DNA from 2 places in the Embleya sp. AB8 genome. Region 1 is predicted to be linked to the other one. Evidence: riboswitches for the same ligand, from Rfam matches in the RefSeq annotation. Region 1 holds a riboswitch; the other holds the start of a gene.
The links. A riboswitch is a leader RNA that binds a small molecule or an ion and turns the genes downstream of it on or off. The one in region 1 is predicted to bind cyclic di-AMP.

Region 1 (4,207 bases):
AAGTAGCCGGGCCGGCGCTTGAGGCCACCTCGGCCGGAGGCCGGGTCGTCCCGGCCCGGCCGGCGCGTGAGGCCAAATCCAGCCCGGCCGGCGCCTGAGGCCAAATAGCCCGGCCGGCGCGTGAGGCCAACCTCAGACGCTGACCCCGTGGCTGCGCAGCCACGTCATCGGGTTGACCGCCGAGCCGTAGTTGGGCGTGGTCCGGACCTCGAAGTGCAGGTGCGGGCCGGTGACGTTGCCGGTCGCGCCGGACAGCGCGATCTTCTGGCCGGTCTGTACCTTCATCCCGGCCTTGACCGAGATCGAGGAAAGGTGCGCGTACTGGGTGTACTTGCCGTCCGCGTGCCGGATGACCACCTCGTTGCCGTACGCGCCGCCCCAACCGGCCGACACGACGGTGCCCGAGGTGACCGCGCGCACCGTGGTACCGGTCGAGACCGCGAAGTCCTGGCCGGTGTGGTGGCCACTGGCCCAGTGCGAGCCGCCGGAGCCGAAGCTCGCGGTGAGCGTGGCGCCGGAGACCGGGGCGACATACGAGCCGGAGGCGTGCTCGCCGCCGGTGTCGGACTTGGCGGTCGAGGCCTTCGGCGTGGTCGACTTGGGGGTCTCGGTCTTCGGTGTCTCGGTCTTCGGCGTGTCCGTCTTGGCGACGGTCTCGGTCTTGACCGCCTCGGCCTTGGGCGCGGCCTCGGTCCTGGTCGTGGTGTCCGTCTTGGGTGCGGTGTCCGTCTTGGCGGCGGTCGGCGCGGCCGTGCCGTCGACCGCGAGCTTCTGGCCCGGGAAGATCAGGTCCGGGTTCTGCCCGACGACGCTCTTGTTGCTCTCGTACAGCTTCGGCCAGCCGCCGGGCACGTGTGCGGCGTCGGCGATCCGGGAGAGCGTGTCGCCGGCCACCACGACGTAGGACGAGTTCGCGGCGGAGTCGGCGGCGGGCTCGGTCTTCGGCGTCTCGGCGGTCTCGGTCTTGGCGGTGGTCTCGGTCTTGGGCGCCTCGGTCTTCGGCGTCTGCGCCTTGGGCGCCTCGACGGTCTTCTTCGGGGCCGGTTTGGTGGTCTCGCTCTGCGCCTTGGGCGTGCTCTTCGGCGCGGTCTTGCCCGCCGAACCCGAGGAGCCCGAGGAGCCGGTGTCGACGTCGGCGCTCGAGCCGCCGCGGTTGAGGCCCGCCTTGACCGAGCACACCGGCCACGCGCCGGGGCCCTGGCTCTTGAGCACCTTCTCGGCGATGGCGATCTGCTGGCCCTTGGTCGCCTGGTCGGCCCGCGTGGCGTACTGGGTGCCGCCGAACTCGTGCCAGGTGCTCTGGGTGAACTGCAGGCCGCCGTAGAAGCCGTTGCCGGTGTTGATCTGCCAGTTGCCCGTGCTCTCGCACTGGGCGACCTTGTCCCAGGTGTTCACGGACGCGGCCTGGGCCGTGCCCGCGCCGATGATCGGCATGGCGACGCCGACGCCGGCGACACCCGCCGCGGCGATCAGACGGGTGGTCCTGCTGGTGCTGCGACGGCGATGACGCCCGGTTCCGGACAACATGGCTTGATCCTCTCCCACGCCTACGAGGTGAGCTGTCGGATTCGGGCCGGAGATCGATAGCCCGGCCACCTCCCGAAGGAGATGGCTTCACCCCTAGCCGTTCGCGGCGCCCGATCGCCCGGATCGGGGCCGTTCGCGGCGGTTCACCTGTGGTTCCCCCGCTCCTGTCGTGTGGTACTCGTCAGCCTCCCGAGCGGCCGGCGACAGGATTCGGCGTACCGGCGATCGGGGTCCGTGTGGGATACGGACGGATCGAACGCTAAGCAGCCCTCGCCGTAGATCACAAGTCTGTGTCGGATAGAAGTCGATTATCCGTTTTGCGGTTGAGCGCAAAGTGGATGATCTCTTCCGGAAAGGACCGTTCCCGGCCACTCGATGGCCAAATGGCCGGGAATACCGGGATAACCCGATGCGGCCGGCCGACTCAGCCGTGTTGCGCCCGCCATCCCGCCCACGCGCTCTCCACCATGTCCGGGGTGTCGAGCCGGGCCTTCCAGCCCAGTTCGGCGCCGATCCGGTCGGCGCTCGCCACCACCCGGGCCGGATCGCCCGCCCGCCGGGGGCGCAGCTCCGGCGTGCGCGAGCGCAACCCGGTGACCTCGCGGATGAGTTCCACCATCTCGCGCACCGACGTGCCCTCGCCGCGCCCCACGTTCAACACCAGGCGCGCGTCCGGATCGGCGGCGAGCCGGCGCGTTGCGGCCACGTGCGCCTCGGCCAGGTCCACCACATGGATGAAGTCGCGCACACACGTGCCGTCCGGGGTTTCGTAGTCGTCCCCGAAGATCACCGGCGGCTGATCCGCCGTCAGCTTTTCCAGCACCATCGGCACGAGGTTGAACACGCCCGCGTCCGCGAGCTCCGGCGCGCCCGCGCCCGCGACGTTGAAGTAGCGCAGCGCGGCGTACGACATCCCGTGCGCGCGCGCCGTCGCCCCGATCATCCACTCGCCGACCAACTTGCTCTCGCCGTACGGGTTGATCGGCAGACACGGGGTGTCCTCGTCGACCAGATCCACGTCCGGCATGCCGTAGACGGCCGCGCTGGAGGAGAACACGATCCGCGTCACCTCGGCGGCCACCATCGCCGCCAACAACGTCCGCAGCCCCTCGACGTTCTCCTCGTAGTAATAGAGGGGACGCGAAACCGACTCGGGCACCTGCTTCTTCGCCGCGATGTGCACCACGCCGTCCACCGCGTGCCCCCGGAACACCTCGTCGAGCACCCCCCGATCGAGCACCGAGCCGATCACCAGCGGCACCCCCTCGGGCACCCGCTCCCGCGCTCCGGTGGACAGGTCGTCGAGCACGACCACATCCTCACCGACCGCGAGCAACGCCCGCACGACATGCGTCCCGATATACCCGGCACCGCCGGTGACAAGCCACTTCATGGGACGACCCTATCCGGCATCCGGGGCCTGCGGCGGGTGTCGGAACGGCCCGAGCCGGCCGATCGGCGCGCGCCGGCCCGGGGTGCCGGATTCGGCGCCGGGCCGCCGGTTACCATGCACAGGATCTCGTGGGCGGGGCGCACATGCGTCCGAGGGGGGAACCTGCGTCGCTCTGCGGCGGCCACGTCAAGAAGGGTGTGAACCGCGTGCGACGCGATTTCGGAATGGGTCGGCAGGGCACCCTGGCTGAACGATTCTCCGGCCGGGACAACAGCATCGGATTGATCCGACTTCTGTTGGCGACAGCGGTCGTGGTGGCACACGCGCACATATTGGGTGGCTTCGGCAAGCGCGAACCGGGCAACGGGTTCACTGGCCTCCAGGTGGGGCTCGGCCGGATGTCCGTGTACGGCTTCTTCGTACTGTCGGGCTTCCTGATCACCCGCAGCGGTATGCGCACCACCACCGGGCGCTATCTGTGGCACCGACTGCTGCGCATCCTGCCCGGCCTGTGGGTCTGTGTGTTGTTCACCGCGTTCGTGGCCGCGCCGATCATGTTCCGCCACCAGCAGGGTTCGCTGGACGGCTTCTGGCGACACGGGGAGGGCCCGTTCGACTACGTCCGCGCGAACTGGTGGACCGGCCTGCGGCAGTTGGACATTTCCAACATCCTGGCCACGGGTAAGAAGGCGGGCCACGCGTTCGATCCCGGCTTCGACGGCGCGCTGTGGTCGCTGAGCTACGAGATGATCTGCTACGTGGTCGTCGCGGCGATGGCCTGGTCCGGCGTGCTGCGCGGATCCCGCCGGTTCGTACTGTTGCTGACCGCCCTGCTGTACGGCTGGATCGTGATGGACCTGGTGAACGCCCCCGGCTGGCGTGGTCCGCAGAACACCAACGGCACCAACATCCACGTGCCGATCCTGAGCGAGTTCATCGGCCCGTTGCACAGCCAGTACCTGATCTACCTGAGTTTCCTCTTCTGCGTCGGCATGCTCTTCCAGCTCTACCAGGAGCGGATCCCGGTCAACGACGTGCTCGGCGTCGTCTCGATCGTCGCGCTGTTCGCGAGCATGCGCTTCGGCGGCTTCTTCGTGATCGGCTTCCCGGCCTTCGCCTACGCGCTGATGTGGCTCGCGGTACGGCTGCCGAAGCCCTTCCGAGTGGTCGGTCGCAAGCGCGACCTCTCCTACGGCATCTATATCTACGGCTTCGTGGTCGAGCAGTTCCTGGTCGTGCTCGGGTACAACCGGCACGGCTTCCTCGCCTACCTCGGGCTCTCGCTGG
Region 2 (4,207 bases), on a different contig from region 1:
GTAGCCGTCGGTGAAGTCGACGAACGTGATCGGCACGAACATCGCGTTGTCGTAGCGCTCGGCCTCCAACTCGGCCAGCCACTGCGGCCACACCACGCGCAGCAGCACCGCCTCGACATTGCGGTTCGGGTTGCCGTTCTGCGTGGTCATCGGGAACACCACGAGGTGTTCGAGCCCGTCGCGCCGGGACTCCTCCGGGCGAAACGCAACCAGCGAGTCGAGGAAGTCGGGGCGGCCGAAATCGTCCGCCGACCAGCGCTCGAAGTCGGCCACCACCGCGTCCAGATACGCCTCGTCGTGCGGGAACAGCGGCGCGAGGCCGGTGATCGCCGAGGTGATCTCGACGACCAGCGCGCGGGCGGACGGGTGCCCGGTCGGCTCGATCGAACCGTCCTTGGCCTGTAGGGGTCGCAGCGCGGCGACGGCGTTCTTGAGGGCCGGCCACAGCGGGTGGTCGACGGCGGTACGGACGGCTACGCGGGTCATGTTCGGCATGGAACCCTCTCAGCGGAAAGCAGGAACCACGGTCAAGCGAACCTATGTCAAAAGAATTTCACGCCGCAAGGCCATTTCAAACGCAATCTTATCGCCATGAGTACGTTTTGCCCGAATTAGTTGGGATTGCCATCGCGGCGTTTCCGGCCCGGCGACGGCCCCGATCAGGGCTGCTCGCGACCCGTTCACGGATTGCTCACACCCTGCCGACCGGCCGATCACGGAACGCACTCGGAGAAAGACCCAAGATTTCGCCGGCCGAGCCGACGGCCGCTGTGGCTATTGACCGCCGATCCTGCGATCCAGTACGTCCACTGGACCGGGCCGTCGTGCGCGACGGCACCCGATGTGGAGGCGCCGATCATGGGCCGGAGAACCACCAGGAAGACCTCGGTCCCGGCGGGGCCGGGGACCGCGAGCGGCTCGACCGGGGCGGCGACCGCGCACGAGGCGGCGGCGAGCGTACATCCGGTGGACGAAATCCTGCCGCCGGGGCGGATGTTGGTCGGCGCGCTGCAACACGTGGCCACGATGTACGCCGGGGTGGCCGCACCACCACTGATCATCGGCGGCGCACTCGGAAACCGAAGAAGCCGCGGAAACCGAGCCGACCGACGAACTCCCCGCCCCGGCCGCGCCGCTCGATTCGCTCGAACAGGCCGGTCGGGCCTGACCGTTGCCGGCTCCGCCCCCGGACATGGGCGTGGGCCCCGCCGAAGTACTCGGCGGGGCCCACGTGGTGACGCTGGATCAGACGGCGAGCTTGATGCCCACGCCGATCAGGTTCGGGTTGTCCCCGATGACGCCCTTGTTGGCGGCGTGCAGGGCCTGGTAGCCACCCTTGACGCCGAGCTTGGCCGCGATGTCGGACAGCGTGTCGCCGGCCTTCACGGTGTAGGTGCCGGCCGCCGACTTCGGCGCGACCTGCTTGGCCACGTCCTGCTTGGCGGCGGTGTCCTGCTTCGGCTGCGCCGCGATCTTCGGCGCGTTGTCGGTCACCGGCTTGGCCTCGGCCTGGGGCGCGGCCTTCGGCGCGACCGGGGTCTTGGTCTTGCCGGTGGTGGTCGAGGAGTCGGCCGTGGCGGAGGCGTTGCCGCCCTTGCCCAGGCCCGCCTTCACCGAGCAGACCGGCCAGGCGCCGGGGCCCTGGGCGGCCAGGACGCGCTCGGCGACCGCGATCTGCTGGTCCTTGGTGGCCTGCGCGGCGCTGGACGCGTACTGGCTGCCGCCGAACGCGTTCCAGGTGCTCGGGGTGAACTGGAGACCGCCGGTGAAGCCGTTGCCCGTGTTGATGCTCCAGTTGCCGGTGCTCTCGCACTGGGCGACCGCGTCCCACGTGGACGAGGTCGCGGCGTTCGCGCTGCCCGCCATGCCCACGAGGGGAAGCAGGAGACCCGCACCGGCGGCGACGGCGATGCCGGCGCGACGGCCACGAGAGAGCGAACGAACGGGAGCGGTGATGGCACGGAAGGTCATTGATTACCTCGTCGGGCGCCTGCGAAGTTAGCTGTCGGGTTCGGACGAATGGCCCGGCCGCGCCTGAATCAGGCATGGCTTCACCCCAGACCTCGGACCTTGCTCACGCAGGTACCGAGGTCGGCACTTACTTTGGTTCCCCCGCTCCTGCCGCCAGTCGATATCGACTGCATCCCTCGGGCGGCGGCAGGATTCGGCGTACCGCCCGGGGAGTCCGCTTGTGCGAACAACCACGAAGCTACGCACCGGTTCGCCGGGTTGGCAAACATTTCGGGCGCTTTGTGAGGTGCCCCATAGGCGGGAATAACACCGCTTTGCCCGATTTGTCGCCATCCTTGCAGGTCATGGCGCCGGCGTTCACGATGCGCAGCCTCGTGGTCACTCGTGCGTCGACAACGAGCTATTCCGTCGCGGGCAGCTCCACAGGTACGACTACCCGCTCCTCGTCCCAGAGGAACGTCGAACCGCCGGTCGCAAAATTGGCGACGTCGGCCAGCGTGGCCCGCCCCTCGGGCGAATCGAGGGTGGCCTCGAGTTCGGCGCGGGTGTTCGCATACAGCCCCACCACCAGGTAATAGGGCGGTTGCGCGCCGTCGGGGTCGACGTCGCACTTGCCGATGGTCCAGCCGGTCAATCCCGGCATGGTTCGGGCGACCGGGAGATGCTTCTCCCAGTAGTAGGAGTCGAACGCGGCCGGGTCCTCGGGGTGGCCGTAGAGCACGGTCAGCTTGTACATGCCGGATCCTCACTGCTCGTGGTGGATGTCGTACTGCCGGTGGTGGTGCGGATGCAGCCGGTCACGCGCGGTCGTGCCCTACCCCGCGGTGATGGCCTTGAACGCGCGGGCCTGTTCGGTGATGGCCACCTCGGTGGGCAGCCGTTCCATGCTGGAGGCGCCGAAGAAGCCGACCACGCCGGTGGTGTTGGCCAGGACGTACGCGGCGTCCGCGGGTTCGGCGATCGGCCCGCCGTGGCACAACACCAGCACGTCGGGGTTCACCTCCGCCGCCGCGTCGCGCATCGCCTGGACCCGCTGCACCGCCTGGTCGAGCGAAACCGCGGTGGTGGCGCCGATGTTGCCCTTGGTGGTCAGCCCCAGGTGCGGGACCAGGACATCGGCGCCGGCCGCGGCCATCGCACGGGCCTGCTCGGGGTCGAAGACGTAGGGCGCGGTGAGCAGGCCGCGCTCGGCGGCCAGCCGGATCATCTCCACCTCCAGGTCGTAGCCCATCCCGGTCTCCTCCAGGTTCTGCCGGAAGACGCCGTCGAACAGGCCGACCGTGGGGAAGTTCTGCACACCGGCGAAGCCCATCGCGGCGAGTTGGTCCAGGAAGTGCGGCATGATCCGGAACGGATCGGTGCCGCACACCCCGGCCAGCACCGGAGTGCTCCGGACCACCGGCAGCACCTCGCCCGCCATCTCCACCACGATCGCGTTGGCGTCCCCGTAGGGCAACAACCCGGCGAGCGAACCCCGGCCGGCCATCCGATAGCGGCCGGAGTTGTAGATGATGATCAGGTCCACGCCGCCGGCCTCGGCGCACTTGGCCGACAATCCGGTGCCCGCGCCCGCGCCGATCACGACGCCGCCCTGCTCGACCGTCGTGCGCAGTCGGCCCCGCGCCTCGCGTCCGTTCATCTCAGTCCACATGTCCCTTCGTGATCATCTCGTGCAGTCGATCCGCCGCCGCCGTGGCGAACGCCGGATCGTTGATGTCCGTCGCCACCTCGCGCAACTCGACGGCACTGCCCTCGAGTCCGGCGCGCAATGCGTCGAACAACGCCGTATCGGCGACGGAATCGTAGAAGGGCGCGCCCTCGACGTCGATCGCGGAGACCCCGCGCAGCGGGATGTGCAGCGCGGTGGGGCCGGTCGCGGCGACCAGCTTCGCGGCGATCCGCCGACCCAGTTCGGCGTTCTCCTCGGGGGTCGTGCGCATCAGCGTCACGGTCGGGTTGTGCACGTACAGCTGCCGGTCCTCGAAGCGCGCGGGCACCGTCTCGCGCGGCCCGAAGTTGACCATGTCCAGGGCGCCCACGCTGACCACCTGGGGCAGTCCCATCCGGCCGGCCGCGGTCAACCGCTCGGGGCCGGCGCTGAGCACGCCGCCGACCAGGTCGTCGGCCAACTCGGTGGTGGTCAGGTCCAGGATCCCGACCAGGAAGCCCGCCTCGGCGAGGTTCTCCATCGACGTGCCGCCGGCCCCGGTGGCATGGAACACCAGTACCTCGTAGC

Region 2: it holds a riboswitch for cyclic di-AMP, as region 1 does, so the genes downstream of both, ABIA38_RS21000 (transglycosylase family protein) here and ABIA38_RS19820 (transglycosylase family protein) in region 1, are expected to answer to the same signal.

Annotation. Positions count from the first base shown of each region.
Region 1 covers NZ_JBMHHY010000012.1:266,955-271,161, reverse strand. Annotated here, with positions in the region: gene ABIA38_RS19820 (transglycosylase family protein) at 133-1,527, opposite strand; cyclic di-AMP (ydaO/yuaA leader) riboswitch at 1,532-1,721, opposite strand; gene galE (UDP-glucose 4-epimerase GalE) at 1,952-2,920, opposite strand; gene ABIA38_RS19810 (acyltransferase family protein) at 3,127-4,207, shown strand, end outside.
Region 2 covers NZ_JBMHHY010000013.1:211,511-215,717, reverse strand. Annotated here, with positions in the region: gene ABIA38_RS21005 (DUF6421 family protein) at 1-495, opposite strand, end outside; gene ABIA38_RS21000 (transglycosylase family protein) at 1,246-1,866, opposite strand; cyclic di-AMP (ydaO/yuaA leader) riboswitch at 1,972-2,164, opposite strand; gene ABIA38_RS20995 (EthD family reductase) at 2,372-2,707, opposite strand; gene ABIA38_RS20990 (phosphoenolpyruvate hydrolase family protein) at 2,786-3,610, opposite strand; gene ABIA38_RS20985 (Tm-1-like ATP-binding domain-containing protein) at 3,612-4,207, opposite strand, start outside.